Regions from separate parts of the Acetivibrio saccincola genome, predicted to be linked through region 1. Evidence: riboswitches for the same ligand, from Rfam matches in the RefSeq annotation. Region 1 holds a riboswitch; the other holds the start of a gene.

What was found. A riboswitch is a leader RNA that binds a small molecule or an ion and turns the genes downstream of it on or off. The one in region 1 is predicted to bind cyclic di-AMP.
Region 2: it holds a riboswitch for cyclic di-AMP, as region 1 does, so the genes downstream of both, kamA (lysine 2,3-aminomutase) here and HVS_RS15600 (cation:proton antiporter) in region 1, are expected to answer to the same signal.

The regions. Positions count from the first base shown of each region.
Region 1 covers NZ_CP025197.1:3,477,246-3,485,024, forward strand. The annotation lists gene HVS_RS15595 (DUF512 domain-containing protein) at 1-1,242, opposite strand, end outside; cyclic di-AMP (ydaO/yuaA leader) riboswitch at 1,672-1,803, shown strand; gene HVS_RS15600 (cation:proton antiporter) at 2,017-3,243, shown strand; gene HVS_RS15605 (hypothetical protein) at 3,287-3,619, shown strand; partial or broken gene HVS_RS15610 (glutathione peroxidase) at 3,765-3,860, opposite strand; gene HVS_RS15615 (ketopantoate reductase family protein) at 4,089-5,015, shown strand; gene HVS_RS15620 (DUF1449 family protein) at 5,200-5,892, shown strand; gene HVS_RS15625 (flotillin family protein) at 5,900-7,450, shown strand; gene HVS_RS15630 (anthranilate synthase component I family protein) at 7,558-7,779, shown strand, end outside.
Region 2 covers NZ_CP025197.1:1,453,871-1,461,649, reverse strand. The annotation lists gene HVS_RS06465 (cyclic-di-AMP receptor) at 1-214, opposite strand, end outside; gene ablB (putative beta-lysine N-acetyltransferase) at 250-1,107, opposite strand; gene kamA (lysine 2,3-aminomutase) at 1,088-2,365, opposite strand; cyclic di-AMP (ydaO/yuaA leader) riboswitch at 2,492-2,622, opposite strand; gene HVS_RS06450 (D-alanyl-D-alanine carboxypeptidase family protein) at 2,854-4,101, opposite strand; gene HVS_RS16690 (hypothetical protein) at 4,400-4,537, shown strand; gene clpS (ATP-dependent Clp protease adapter ClpS) at 5,183-5,482, shown strand; gene clpA (ATP-dependent Clp protease ATP-binding subunit ClpA) at 5,522-7,779, shown strand, end outside.

The sequences.
Region 1 (7,779 bases):
GAGCATATTTGAAGGTATCATTAGCGTTTTTCCCAATTCTTCCCCTTTATCCAGCCTTTCTTTTATTTGCTTAATTAAATCCTTTCCTGTAATTAAGCCGGACACCGTTATGGTTTCCCCAAAAAAATCATTCCGTATGCAAACTACGTTAATCTCTATGTGGGGAAATGCCTCGGTTATTTTTTTTGCAAAATCATTTATTGCAGCATAAGCCAGCTTTCCGGTAGCTATTGTTAACTTATTCTTTATATTATTTGAAAGGCTGTTATAATCCTTACGGCGCTTAATATTGTGCAGGGCTTTATAAAACTCGTTTATAAAACTTCTCATCATCCCAACGCCGTTTTCAATTTGAAGATAGCCATCATACCTGTTTTCTTCCGGAAAATCACGCTCCGCCATAATATACCACTCATCACTGGCATGTATAAAATGCAGTCCATATTTATTATAAAATTCCTGCTGCCGGCTTTCAATCATATCAATAACCCTGTCTGCATCCTGCCTGTTAAACATTTCAAGTTTAAAAAGCCCGTCCCTGTACTTTGTAACACCTGCAGGAACAACCGACACACTTTTTAAATAAGGCAAAAACTTAGATAAATCATCAATGGAACGCTTAAGTTCCTCCCCGTCATTAACATTTTTACAAAGCACTATCTGACCGTTCATTTCAATGCCTGCTTTATAAAAGGTTTCAAGATATTTCAGCTTCTCCCCTGCAAACCGGTTGTTCAGCATTTTAGATCGCAATTCAGGGTTTGTGGTGTGTATTGAAATGTTAATTGGCGCCAAACGGAACTTAACTATCCTGTCAACATCTTTCTGGCTCATGTTGGTGAGGGTAATGTAGTTTCCCTGTAAAAATGACAACCTGGAATCATCATCTTTGAAATATAATGTCTCACGCATGCCGGGGGGCATCTGGTCAATAAAGCAGAAAATACACTTGTTGCGGCATGAACGGCAGGCGCTCATAAGGCCGCTTTCAAACTCAATACCCAAATCCTCTTCATAGTCTTTTTCAATTTCTAAAATCCACTCTTCGCCGTTTTGCTTTTTAATTAGAACCTCTATATATTCATTTGTAATAAGGTACCTGTAGTCAAATACATCCTCTATCTCCCGACCGTTTATTGTCAAAAGAATATCCCCCACATTGATATCCATTTCATCAGCAATTGAATTTATGTGTACTTTTTTAATAACATGGCCTTGATATTTGTTTTTTTTCAACTTTATGTTCCTTTCAATATCAATGGTTATTTTGGCTAAATATATCAGCTTACCGTATTTTCTTTTAAAAATATAATAACTCAGCATTTTGCCGATGGCAAGTTTTTTGTAAAAGGGCATCACCTATTGCACCTCTCTTCTCTTGGTTCATACAGTATTCCTTGATCGCCCTCATAATGCTTTGTATGAATAAACAAATTATCAAATATTACGTCAGGAATACCTTCCGGGAAAGCCTTACATGTTCTCTTTGGTCTAGCATGCATTAAATTTTTAAATCCCAGTGGGATTTAAATTCCTATATCCTCAATATTCAAAAAGAAAATTTAAAAATTCTGTAAATGATTAAGCTACAGATTTTCATTCCTCCCTGCTCATCATGGTTCGGAATAAAACCACAGTTATTTGACTTTAAAGCAATAAAATGTTATTCTAAATATAGAAAATCCGAATACCTTTTGGTAATGGGGGAACCAATTTTCAGGGGTGAATCTTAATTTTTTAAGAAGGGCTGCTTGGTGGTCCTAACCCGTCAGCTAACCCCATAGGATGTAACCAAGCGTATGACAAACTCATTTTTGAGTAGGGTGATGCGCTTTTTTCATTTTAACTGTTTGGCATTAAACAAAGGCCCAAGGGAAAAACGCCTTTGGACCTTTGTTTAAGCCAATACATAAAAGAAGGGAAGGTGAGTTTTACTCTTATATTTTGATTAAAAATAGCTAAAATGAAAAGCGCCACCATCATAATTTATAATATTTATGATGTGGAGGAGTTAAGTTGGAGTTAATTTTAAAAATTTGTATTGTTTTATTAGCTGGTGCAATAGGGGGTAAAATAACCAGTCACTTTAAACTTCCTAATGTATCAGGATACCTGGTGGCAGGACTGCTTTTAGGACCATCCTTTTTTAACTATTTAAGCAGTGGAGATATTAATTCCTTTACAATTATTAGTGAGTTTGCCCTGGGTATAATAGCATTTAGCATTGGCAACGAGTTTACCATAAAAGAAATGTCAAAGCTGGGAAAGTCCATAGCAATTATAACCTTTGCAGAAGTTGTAGGAGCTGTAGCTATAGTATTTTCCATTATGTACTTTTTGTTTAACCAGTCCTTTGCATTTAGCGCTGTAATTGCAGCTATGTCAGCATCTACAGCACCAGCAGCAACCTTACTGATAATAAGGCAGTATAATGCAAAAGGACCACTTACAAAAACCATTTTGCCTGTAGTAGCATTAGATGACGTATTTGGAATTGTTTCCTTCGGAATTGCAATGTCATTAGCCAAATTATCTGTAGGGAACCAGCAAACTTCTTTATTTAAAATGTTCAGCGGTCCTTTTATAGAAATAGGAGGCTCTCTCCTGTTAGGACTGGTACTGGGTATTTTATTGTCCCTAATTACTAAAAAAGCTAAGGGCAGGGACGAAATGCAGGTAACATCTTTAGCAGCCATTGGAATTGCTGCAGGTCTGGCACACTATCTCAATCTTTCACCTTTGCTTACCTGTATTATGATGGGAACAACATTGGTAAATTTAGCCCACAAGCCCCAGCGGGTTTTTGACTCAGTGGACGACTTTGCATCACCAATTTATGTGCTGTTTTTCACTTTAGCCGGAGCAAGTCTGGATATAAGCATACTTACTAAGGTTGGTTTGATGGGGGTGGCGTATATCTTTGCCAGGGCTGCAGGTAAAATGCTGGGTTCCTGGGTTGGAGCAAAATCAGTTAAAGCTGATCCTGCAGTAAGAAAGTACTTAGGTCTTTCCTTGCTTCCACAGGGAGGGGTGGCAATAGGGCTTTCAGTATTGGTAAGACAGCAGCTGCCGCAATATGCAACAGATATTACAACAATTATCATGTTTAGCATACTTGTGTACGAATTATTAGGACCGGTTTTTGCAAAGATTGCCCTGCAAAAAGCAGGAGAAATTGACGGTGGAAAGAAAAGAAGGGATTTAGCCAGTAAAAACAACGAAAATCCAAAAATAGCTTACTAAATCCGTACAAGGGAAGGTGAGTATCATTCACGTACTTTTTATAGTGTTAAATGAATTAGATTATTTAGACGATATCCTGGCGGGATTCGTTGATATTGGTTTAAGCGGTGCAACAGTTTTAGACAGCCAGGGTATGGCAAATATCATTGTCAAAAGCAGCAAAGAGCATTCTTTTCTATACGGGCATTTGAAAAAATTTATGCAAGACAGCCGGCCGTACAACAAAACCATCTTTACCGTAATAGAAAAGGAAGAGCTTTTAGATGAGGCTGTATCTGTTGTCCAAAACATTATAGGGCATGCTCCAAGACCCGGCGTGGGTTTTATGTTTAGCATCCCTATTGCAAAAATATACCCTATGGGAATAGAGGAGTAATAAATGTGTTTTTTGTGCTGTAAAAAACGTCTTATAGCTCCGATGGTTATAAGACGTTTTAATTTTAGTATTTTTATTTAAGTACACTGTCTGTTTTTTTATTACACATTATAAAACACTAATTACACTAATTTTTATAGGAGTTTGCCGTATTAACTATAAGTAAAACCTTCCCTCTGTATTCTCCTAGTGAAATCTTGCTTCCATCAACTCTTTCTACCTTAAAATCATATATGCTCATAATTGCCCTCCTTATTTTATTTTTACATATTTGATGCCTGACTCTGTTAAATCCGACATGTAAAAATTTTTAAGCAGCACCTTTTTATTATTCATACCAATTAAAAATAATTTTAAACAATAACTTGTTGCAATACATACTTTTTGTTATTATAAAAGTGACAAAATCAAAAAACTAAAAAACAAATAAGTAATAAATATTTAATAAAATAAACAGAAGGAGAAGTGTATGAAGCCGGCAAATATATTAGTAGTGGGAACTGGTGCAGTTGGAAGCTTTTACGGCGGAAAACTTTCTGTGGCAGGGGCAAATGTAAGTGCCCTTGTAAGGTCTGATTATGAATACTTAAAAGAAAATGGAATAAAAATAAAAAGTATAAATGGTGACTTTGTTTTTAAACCGGACGAAGTTGTACAAAAAGTTGACAACTACTCAAAAACACCTGATTATATAATTGTTTCAACTAAAGTTATTCCAGGTATAAATGTAGAAGAAATAATACGTCCTAAAGTTGGAAAAAATACTGCTATAGTTTTAATCCAAAATGGCATTGATATTGAAGAGCCTGTCGCAAAGGCTTTCCCTGAAAATGAAATTATAAGCTGTCTTGCTTTTATCGGTGTATCAAAAACAGGTCCGGGACAAATTAATCATCAAGAATACGGCCGTATTGTCATAGGTAAATATCCAAAAGGAAAGTCAGAAAAAGTTGAAAAACTTCAAGAAATGTTTAATGCGTCAGATGTCCCATGTATAATAGATGAAAACATAGTAACTGCAAGATGGAAAAAACTCATCTGGAATGCTCCCTTTAATCCGGTATCCGTAATAGGCGGGGGAGTTACCACCGATGTTATTATAAATAACAGTGAATCTTTAAAACTTGTAAAAAATATAATGAACGAGGTTATAGACTTAGCAAATATTTACGGACACAATTTACCTAAAAACCTGGTGGATGAAAATATAGCACTTACTGTAAAAATGAAACCTTATAAAACAAGTATGTTATTGGATTATGAAAATAACCGGCGTCTTGAAGTGGAAGCTATTTTGGGGAATGCTGTAAGGCTTGCCAGAAAGAAAAACTTTCCAGTACCAAACCTGGAAGCAATATATGCTCTGCTTTTGCTTTTAACAGAAAACAATAGATAATAGATGAAAACCATACATAAAAATAAAATTTAAATAAATTTTCTGAAAAAAATAAGTTTTTTATAAAAATAATAGCATATACTGGTTAACTTTTGATATAATTGTAATAACAGATAGATAAAGTTTTATGTTGCTGATAAAATGTGTTGTTTATTTAAATATCATCAAGAAAGGGGGAATATGTTTGGCAGAATGGTGGAACGCCATACCAGACTTTGAGAAATTCTTTTGGTTTTTCGCTATACCTTTTACACTAATTTTTCTCATCCAATTAATAATGCTGTTTATAGGTCTTGGCGATGATGCCGGCGATATACCGGGCGATGCTGACATGTTTGACGGCTCCGGTGTTTTAGACGGTTCTTTAGATGCTCCTTTAAAGGGTTCCGGTGTATTAGACGGTGGTGACCCGCCGGACGGTGTTGATATACCGGATGATGCTGATGACGGCATTTTTTCAAGTGTGTTTAAAGTACTGTCCATTAGAAATATCATAACCTTCTTTACCATATTTGGCTGGGCAGGCATCACATTTTGCAATATCGGGGCAGGTAAAATTATAACTGTTATTGCTTCTATTTTTCTTGCATTGGCAGTAACAATAGTAATATCAATGTTGTTTTTAACCATTATTCGCCTAACAGAAAGTGGAAATGTTAATTTACAAGATGCGGTAGGCCATATAGGAGAAGTATATGTGCCAATACCTGCAAATGAGTCGGGAATCGGCAAGGTACATGTAACTTTTAACGGGGTTTTCAGGGAAATAGATGCGGTAACCCCTGAAGAATCTCTACCCACAGGTACAAAAGTACTAATTATTAAACTTAGGGATGATGATACTTTTGTTGTAACAAAAACTGATATGAAAGGGTGATGGTATCATGTTATGTAAAATAGGACTATCAGGCAGTTTGTTAATTTTAGTTACCATTATTGTAGTTATGATTTTTTCTACTATAATAGCGCTATTCTCAAGGTACAAGAAATGTCCCTCGGACAAAATACTTGTAGTATATGGTAAGGTAGGCAAAAACAAAGAAGGTGGTACGCGTTCTGCAAAGTGTATTCATGGCGGAGCCGCTTTCATATGGCCTATAATCCAGGATTACAGCTTTTTAGACCTCAAACCAATATCCATTGAGGTAATGCTGCAAAGTGCATTAAGCAGACAAAACATAAGGGTTGATGTCCCGTCAATATTCACAGTGGCTATATCTACAGAGCCAAGTACAATGCAAAATGCCGCTGAAAGACTTTTAGGCTTAAAGCAGGATGAAATAGCAGCACTGGCAAAGGATATTATTTTTGGTCAGCTAAGACTTGTAATAGCTACAATGGAAATTGAAGAAATAAATTCTGACAGGGATAAGTTTTTAAGCAATGTCACTGCAAACGTTGAAGCTGAATTAAAGAAAATAGGTTTAAGACTTATAAACGTTAACGTAACGGATATAAACGATGAATCAGGATACATAGATGCCCTTGGTAAGGAAGCAGCTGCAAAAGCCATCAACGATGCAAAGAAAAGCGTTGCAGAAAAGAACAGGGACGGTTCTATAGGTGAGGCTAACGCAAAAAGAGACGAAAGAATTAAAGTTGCAGAAGCTAACGCAGCAGCCGTGGAAGGGGAAAATAACTCTCAAATAACAATAGCAATGTCAGAAGCAATTAGAAGAGAAAAGGAAGCAGAAGCCAATAAAAGGGCTATTGCAGCAGAAAAAGTGCAACAGGCTAAAGCCCTTGAAGAGGCATATCATGCAGAAGAAGAAGCAGAAAAAGCAAGGGCAAACAGGGAAAAAGCTACCCGTGAAGCAGACGTCATCATTCCTGCTGAAATTGAAAAGAGAAAAGCACAAATTGACGCTGATGCAGAAGCTGAAAAAATCCGCATTAAAGCCAAAGGGGAAGCAGATGCAATATTTGCCAGGATGGAAGCTGAAGCAAGGGGTATAAAAGAAATAATGACCAAACAGGCGGAAGGTTTTGAAAAGATAGTAGCAGCGGCTGGCGGGGATGCTCAAAAGGCAGTAATGCTTATGGTAGCTGACAAACTTCCTGAACTTATAAAAACACAAGTTGAAGCAATTAAAGGAATTAAAATTGATAAAATTACTGTCTGGGACAGTATGGGTAATGGAAAAGGCACACCTTCAACAGCAAATTTCCTATCAGGAATGTTTAAATCCATCCCACCTTTGAAGGATTTATTTAATATGGCAGGCATGGAGCTTCCTGATTATTTAGAAGGTGAGAAAAAAGAAAACAAAGATGAAAACAGTAAAACAGTAAATGAGGATAATGCTGAGGACAGTGTATATAAAGATTCAGATAAAAACTTAAGTGAAAAATTAGATGAAAAATTAGAAGGGAATTTAGAAGAAAACCAAAAAGAAAATGATTTTAACAACCCCGATTTCCCTGGTTTGTTCTGATTTTTGCCTGACTGTTTAACAGGCTTAATTGACTTAATTTGCCATTTAATTTGCGTTTGTATATTTTATTTGCATTTATCTATTTATTTGGCTATGAGGAGTGAAATATGGCTGTACAATTTCATATAAAAACCTTTTCCACACCTTCAGATGCATTTTATATTTATAAGCTTGTGGAAAATGGTAAAGACTGCATTTTTTTAGACAGTTCAAAAAGGGAACTTCCCTATGGCGGGTATAGCATAATTGGCGTAAATCCGTTTTTAACTGTAAAATATGAAAATAATTGTGTTTATGAAAAAGCCGGAGGGGAATCTTTTTCCCCGCTG
Region 2 (7,779 bases), 1.6 Mb from region 1:
TTATCACTTGTTTTCTGCTTTTAGAGTTGCTTTCAATTATCTCTAGTACTTCTTCTAACTTTTCTTCTTCCACACCCACCATAAGCGTTGTATTTCCTGTTCTTAAAAAACCTCCTGAAGAACAAAGCTTTGTAACGCTAAACCCTTTTTCATTAAGCTTACTCATTACCTTGTTTCCGTCTTTATCATTTACAATAGCAAAAACAAGCTTCACCCCTCACCGCCTCCTTAAAACATATATATTTTATTCTAATTTATTATATTTTTCACCCATATATTCATATCTTCAAAGCCGCCGCAAATATTACTATTATTAATCAATCTGCCTTTGTAATGATACCCCTGTTTTCTTAAAAGTATATTTATCCCTGGATTTATTGCCCTAGATAAACTATATAGGGTGTAATAGCCTTTCTTTCTTAAATCATTTTCCAAACTATATATCAAATTTGTCAAAAGACCCTGTCCCCTGTATTCAGGATAAGTGGCGCAATCTGTTATTTCTGCATTTAAATTCTCCTCATCCATATCTGCTGATGCTATACTTATTATTTTACCATTTTTTAATATAGCTTTAAACAACATTTTCTCTTTTATCATTTTTTTTAAGTAATTTGCATCAAAAACAGGCGACGGGTATGTTTTAAAAATATCTTTAAATATCTCAATCATTTGTGGTATTTCTTTTTCACCGCAATCTATTAATTGATATCCTTCCTTTAGTTCCTCCGGCTGAGATATCGGGATTTTATCCATACACATTTTCAGAATTTTATCTTTTTCCTCTACTCTTTTTGCCTGTGCCCTTTCCTTATCTATAAAAAACGATACGCATTGGGCATCTTTGCCTCTAAAGAAACCATTTATAACACCTTCTACTACAAAACCTGCTTTTTTTAGAACGTCCAAATCTTCTTCCCTGCAGTTTATAATTACTTTCCCTAAATTTTCTCTTTTTGCATGCCTCAATATCTCATCTGTCAAATCATTTGACAGTACATTATATTTTAATATTTTAAGCCTTGAATTAAAATAATCAAAATATAATAAACAATCCTCCAGTTTCTTATGCCTGTTATCTGAAAAATTAAGTTTTTGAATATACATTAAAACTCTTCCTCCTATTTAATCTTATATTACTTCTTGGTATTAAGCTTATATTCTCTTCCTCATACAGTTGTTCTATACCAACATTGTCTTCATTTCTGTATTTTTTACATAATCCACAGTTTTTACACTCATGAGTTTTATCTTTTGGTTCAGAATATGAACATATTACACCTTCAAAATTTCTCAATATTATTTTTTCCGGAGACTGGGAAACAACATATTGAGGGTTTACAGGTATCTTACCTCCCCCTCCGGGTGCATCCACTACAAAGGTAGGTACGGCAAAACCGGACGTATGCCCTCTTAACATTTCTATTATTTCAATTCCTGTTGATACAGATGTCCTGAAATGTTCAATTCCTTCTGACAAGTCACATTGGTACAAATAATAAGGTCTTACTCTCATCTTTACCAATTCATGAACCAGCTTTTTCATTATATAAGGACAATCATTTATACCTTTTAAAAGAACAGATTGATTCCCCAGAGGCACACCGGCATTTACAAGCATTTCACATGCCTGTTTTGCTTCTTTTGTTATTTCATTAGGATGATTAAAATGCGTATTAAGCCAAACCGGATGATGCTTTTTTATTATATCACAAAGTTCTTTTGTGATCCTTTGGGGCATTACAACAGGGGTCCTGGTTCCGATTCTGATAACTTCAACATGCTTAATTGCACGTATGCTTCCTAAAATATAGTCTAAAGTGCTGTCAGAAACACATAATGCATCTCCACCTGAAAGAAGCACATCACGTATTTCTTTATGTTTTTTAATATACTCAATTGCCCTTTTTATATTTTTTAAAGGCATTGCTTTGTCATCATGCCCTGCAAAACGCCTTCTTGTACAATGCCTGCAATACATTGAACACTGATCGGTAATAAGAAGCAAAACCCTGTCAGGATATCTATGGGTAAGTCCCGGTAACGGTGAGTCAAGACCTTCCTCTAAGGGATCTGTCATATCTGAATTGGAAAGCTCCGTTTCATAAATAGTGGGCACTCCTTGTCTCCTTATTGGACAATCATAATTATCAACATCCATGAGTGTTGCATAATAAGGTGTAATAGCCATCCTTAAATATTTAAGGGCCTTTTTTACCCCTTCCCTTTCTTCATCCGTAAGATTAATAACCTGTTCAAGTTCTTCTAATGTTGTTATTCTGTTAGAAATTTGCCATCTCCAATCATTCCATTGTTCCTCACTGACATTTTTCCATATAGACATATTTTTGTAGCTGTTTTTCATATCATGCCCTCCTTTTTAAGTATTCTTAATTTATATTTTTTTATATTTCTCCTTTTATTTTTAATGCTGTACCGGAGAAAAAAACAAAAAGCCACAGAGAAAAACCTGTGGCTTTCTAAACACCCACACATCTCTCTCAACGCTTACGAGGTTAGCTGACGGATTCGGATCGAAAGAGCTGACCCTACTTAACATACGTTAAGATTCACCCCAAAACATGGTTCCCCCGTTCAATTATGATTAAGCGCTTATTATAAATATTGAATTGTTACAAAAAATACTACTTTTTAAATATTTCCATAGAAATATTTGATATAAATCCTTATTTTTTAAGATTCCTTGTTAACAAGGAGAAGACTTTCCCGTCCATTTTTCCTTGTGGAAAATATAAACGATAAAACTTGACAATAAATATTCTTCACCCATGAAAATTATACGGCAATTTTTCAAAATAGTCAAAATAGTCATTGTTAACTACAATAAATATCTTATCCATTCTTAAATTTCATTTTTATTTTTGAAAAAACATATACAAATCCCTTTATTAACTTATAAATTATTATAATTATTTCTAAAATAATAAGTGCCGCAATTAAAAAGGTAAGTTCCTTATACTCTTTCAGTTTCCTTATTATATTTGAAAGCATGCTTACATTAGAATATACATTATCTTTAGGATATATTTTTACATCAATAAATGTATCATCCATTAAAATATATCTTACAAACCCAACTTCCTGTTCCTTTGTAAGCGGAGGCTCTATAATGTCTTCTATATGGGTTTCAACTTCCTTAACATAGTCAACCCCTATAGGATGGACATAGTAGTAATCGCTTTTACTAATCAACTCTACAACTTCATCCCCAACAGACAGCATCCTAAAGCGCTGCTCCTTCTCAACTAAAATACTTCTTTTAAAATTGGCAAAACCATAATCCAACAGCTTATTCACATTTTCATCAAGAGTTGCCTCAGGTGAATCAAGTACAATGGCTACAAGTCTCATATTTTCCTGTGTAGCTGAAGTTATAGAAGTCTGGCGCTCTATATCATTAAAGCCAATTCTTCCCCCGTCAACATCATCCCGGCTCCAAAAAAGCTTATTTTCATTTTGCAAAAACTCATTTTGATCTGCCCAAATCCATGCTCTGGCTTTAAATACACGTTCAAAGCCCGGGTTATTTAATGCATACCTCATTAGCCTGGCCATATCATAGGCAGTGGTATACTGTCCCTCCTCCTGAAGACCTGTGGGGTTTACAAAAACAGTATCCTCCATACCCAGTTCTTCTGCCTTTTGATTCATAAGGTTTACAAAATCCTCAATGCTCCCCCCTATATACTCTGCCAGTGCATTAGCGCTGTCATTTGCAGATTTTAACATTACAGAATATATAAGGTCTTCAACCCTGTATTGCTCTCCTACCTCTAAATTAGACACCGCACCGTCAACCGTTACAGCTCTTCTGCTTATGGTTACTTTAGACTCTTCAGGTCTTGGCTCCTTCTCTATAGTAAGGAGAGCCGTCATAATTTTGTTGGCGCTGGAAATATGAAGTTTTTCTTTAGGGTTTTTTTCAAATAATATCTGTCCCCTGTGAGCATCTATCAAAATTGCCGAAACTGAATCTATTTCTGGTTCATTAGTATTAGCACCAATTAAACTTGTACACAAAGAGACTGTTAGCAAAAAAACAGTTATATATAAAATTGGTAATATCCTTCTGTTGTTCATACATTACCTCATCCTATACCGTCATAAGATTAAGATTTTTATAAAACTCTAATAATAGACTCTGATAGTCAAATGCCTGCTAATATCATTCCAAATACATTTCAAAAATACTATTATATAAATTATATTTCAGGTACTATTATTTAAAAATATCTCAAATATTATTATATTACTTTAATCCTGTTATTACAACTTATTATATATTATTTTCAGAAATAATATTCTTTAATGGTATTTTTATCAATATGAATTTCTTTTTTAAATTGGGGCAAAATTAATACAACTGGAGGTGAATTATATGGCTAAAAAGAAAAACAAAGAAGCCAGAAATAAAGACATGTATGAATTTGCCAACGATCAATTAGGAGAAAATAAAGATCCATCTTACAATCCTATAAATAATAATAAAGAAAAAAATAAGAAGAAGAAAAAATAATAAAGCCAGGTGGGAACTTTACCCCACCTGGTTTTATTTAAAAATAAAAAAAGAAAAAGCCCATGATTTATGGCTTTGCAAAATAAATAATAATTTTGTGAGTCTAAATATTAATATATTATCATTTATTTTTTTAATCCCCTATTATATAATTAACATAACAGAAGATTTCAAGCTAACTTGACAGTTTAAATTACTTTTTACTATTCGCCTCCAAAGATGCTTACTTACTTTAGTCAACTAAGACCAATGCTTATTTTACCGGAAGTTGGGGAGAATGTCTAAAAGATATTTAGGGGAGCTACATAATATTTTATCGGGGAGTTATAATAGATACATAGAGCATATATATAAATATATGGTTTAGGGGAGAAAAGAGAGATTTAGGGGAGATAGGAATACAGAAATTTTAAAAAATTATTATTGGTTTTAGTTGATGAGAACGGTTATTAATAGTAAGTTATGCATCTTGGTAATAGATTTAGATGTTTTCCGGTTAACACCCTTAAAATGGGTGTTTTTTTATATTCTTTTTTTACCATCCTTTTTATGTGAAACTCATAAGTTCAAGAAACTATTGTATATTCATAGGGGAATTTGTTATAATTTTATTGACAACATTTTATTTTTGCAGGTGAGTAGTTTATGGCGAAAAAAACCGTATATAAAGAAGATACTACAACTGATTTTAAAAAACCAAAACTATACCGTGTAATACTTTTAAATGACGATTATACAACAATGGATTTTGTTGTTGAAATATTAATGTCGGTATTTCACAAAGACCCTTTTGAAGCAACGCAAATTATGCTAAACGTTCATCAAAACGGAAAAGGTATTGTAGGCGTTTATACATATGACATAGCTAAGACCAAAGTATCCCAGGTAGAGCAACTTGCAAAAGAAAGGGAGTTTCCACTAGGTATAATTATGGAACCAGAATAATAAACAATCCATTATTTCACTTAGAAAGGGTGAAGTTTCATGAGATTAGATGAAACTACAAACAGAATAATTATGGCAGGTTACAGCCAGGCAAAACAGCAAAAACACGAGTACTTCACACCTGAACACATTTTATATGCTTCTCTTTTCTTTGATGAAGTTAAAACCATTATAAAAAGCTGTGGAGGAAATATTGAAAATATAAAAAAGGATCTTTTGGCATATTTTAAGGAACACATACCGGTTACAGAGGATTCAGACCCAATAGAGTCTGTTGATGTAAATAATGTAATCCAGTCAACTGCTTTTCACTGTGCATCCTCCGGCAAAGATGTTATATACATTGGCGATATTATAGCTTCCCTTTATAACCTGGAAGAATCCTTTGCCCGCTATATACTTTTAAAAAATGGTGTCAAAAAATTAGACCTGTTAAGATATATATCCCATGGAGTATCTTTAGTACCCACCAAGCCTAAAGATACATCCCTACAAACTATAGAATCTTATACAGAAGATTTTGAAGATGAGTTTGAAGAGGATTATGAAGATGACTTCGATAAGGATTTTGAAGGAAACGAATTTTTAAGTAATTTCACCATTGAGCTTACAGCCAAAGCAAAAAGAGGTGAAATAGACCCTGTTATTGGCAGAGAAGATATTATAAACAGAACCATTCAGGTTTTGTCAAGAAGGTTAAAAAACAATCCTATACATGTTGGAGAGCCTGGAGTTGGGAAAACTGCCATTACCGAAGGTTTAGCCAATATGATAGCGGAGGACAGGGTTCCTAAATCCTTGAAAAATTGCAAAATATACTATCTGGATATGGGAAGCCTGATTGCAGGAACTAAGTACAGAGGTGATTTTGAAGAAAGAATAAAAAAAGTATTAAATGAAATAAAAGAACAGAAAAAAGCCATTGTCTATATAGATGAAATTCATACAATTGTAGGTGCCGGCTCTGTTTCAGATGGTGCCATGGACGCCTCCAACATAATAAAACCTTTTTTAACAGAAGGTAAACTCCGCTTTATAGGCTCTACCACCTATGATGAATATAAAAAATATTTTGAAAAAGACCGTGCCCTGTCCAGAAGATTCCAAAAAATTGACGTACCTGAACCATCTGTTGAGGACACTTACAAAATTCTATTGGGATTAAAGGACCGGTACGAAAAATTTCACAATGTAAAATACACAGACAAGGCTTTAAAACATGCAGCAGAACTATCTGCAAAATACATTCAGGACAGATTCCTTCCTGATAAGGCAATTGACGTTATAGATGAAACCGCTGCCTATATCAGGCTTAACTGTGAAGATGAAGAAAAAACCATAACAATAAAAGAAAAAGACATTGAAAGAACTGTATCTTTTATTGCAAGAGTACCTCAAGAAACTGTTTCCCGTGATGAAATTACAAAGCTGAAGAATTTAGACAAAGAGCTAAAATCCCAGATATTTGGACAAGACAATGCCATAAACGCTGTAACTACTGCAATTAAAAGATCAAGGGCAGGTTTTAACGAAGGGGAAAAACCTGTAGCCTCCCTCCTCTTTGTAGGACCTACAGGAGTTGGGAAAACAGAGCTTTCAAAACAGCTGTCTAAAATTTTAAATATACCTCTTATAAGGTTTGACATGAGTGAATACCAGGAAAAGCATACAGTGGCAAGGCTCATTGGCTCCCCTCCCGGTTATGTGGGCTATGAGGAAGGCGGGCTTTTAACTGAGGCAATAAGAAAAAACCCCCACTGTGTACTTCTTTTAGATGAAATTGAAAAAGCGCATCCGGATATATTTAACGTACTGCTTCAAATTATGGACTATGCTACCCTTACAGAAACCAACGGCAGAAAAGCGGACTTTAGAAATGTAATACTAATAATGACTTCCAATGCCGGTGCAAGGGATGTTGGCAAAACCCTTATTGGTTTTGACCAGAGAAGCGTAGATGTAAGTGCCATGACCAAAGAAGTAGAAAAGGTATTTTCGCCTGAATTCCGCAACCGCTTAGATGATATAGTGGTCTTCAACCACATTGATGAAAAAATGGCTGTTCTTATAGCCAAAAAAGCTATAAATCAATTTAGGGAAAAACTAAAGGAGAAAAATATCAAACTCAGGGTATCCTCTAAGTGTTATAAATGGCTTGCTGAAAAAGGAAAAACTTCTGTTTTTGGAGCAAGGGAAATATTAAGAATTGTACAGGAAGAAATTAAAACATACTTTGTGGACGAGGTTTTATTCGGTGAATTGTCTAAAGGCGGTACCGCCTTTATAGATGTAGTTGA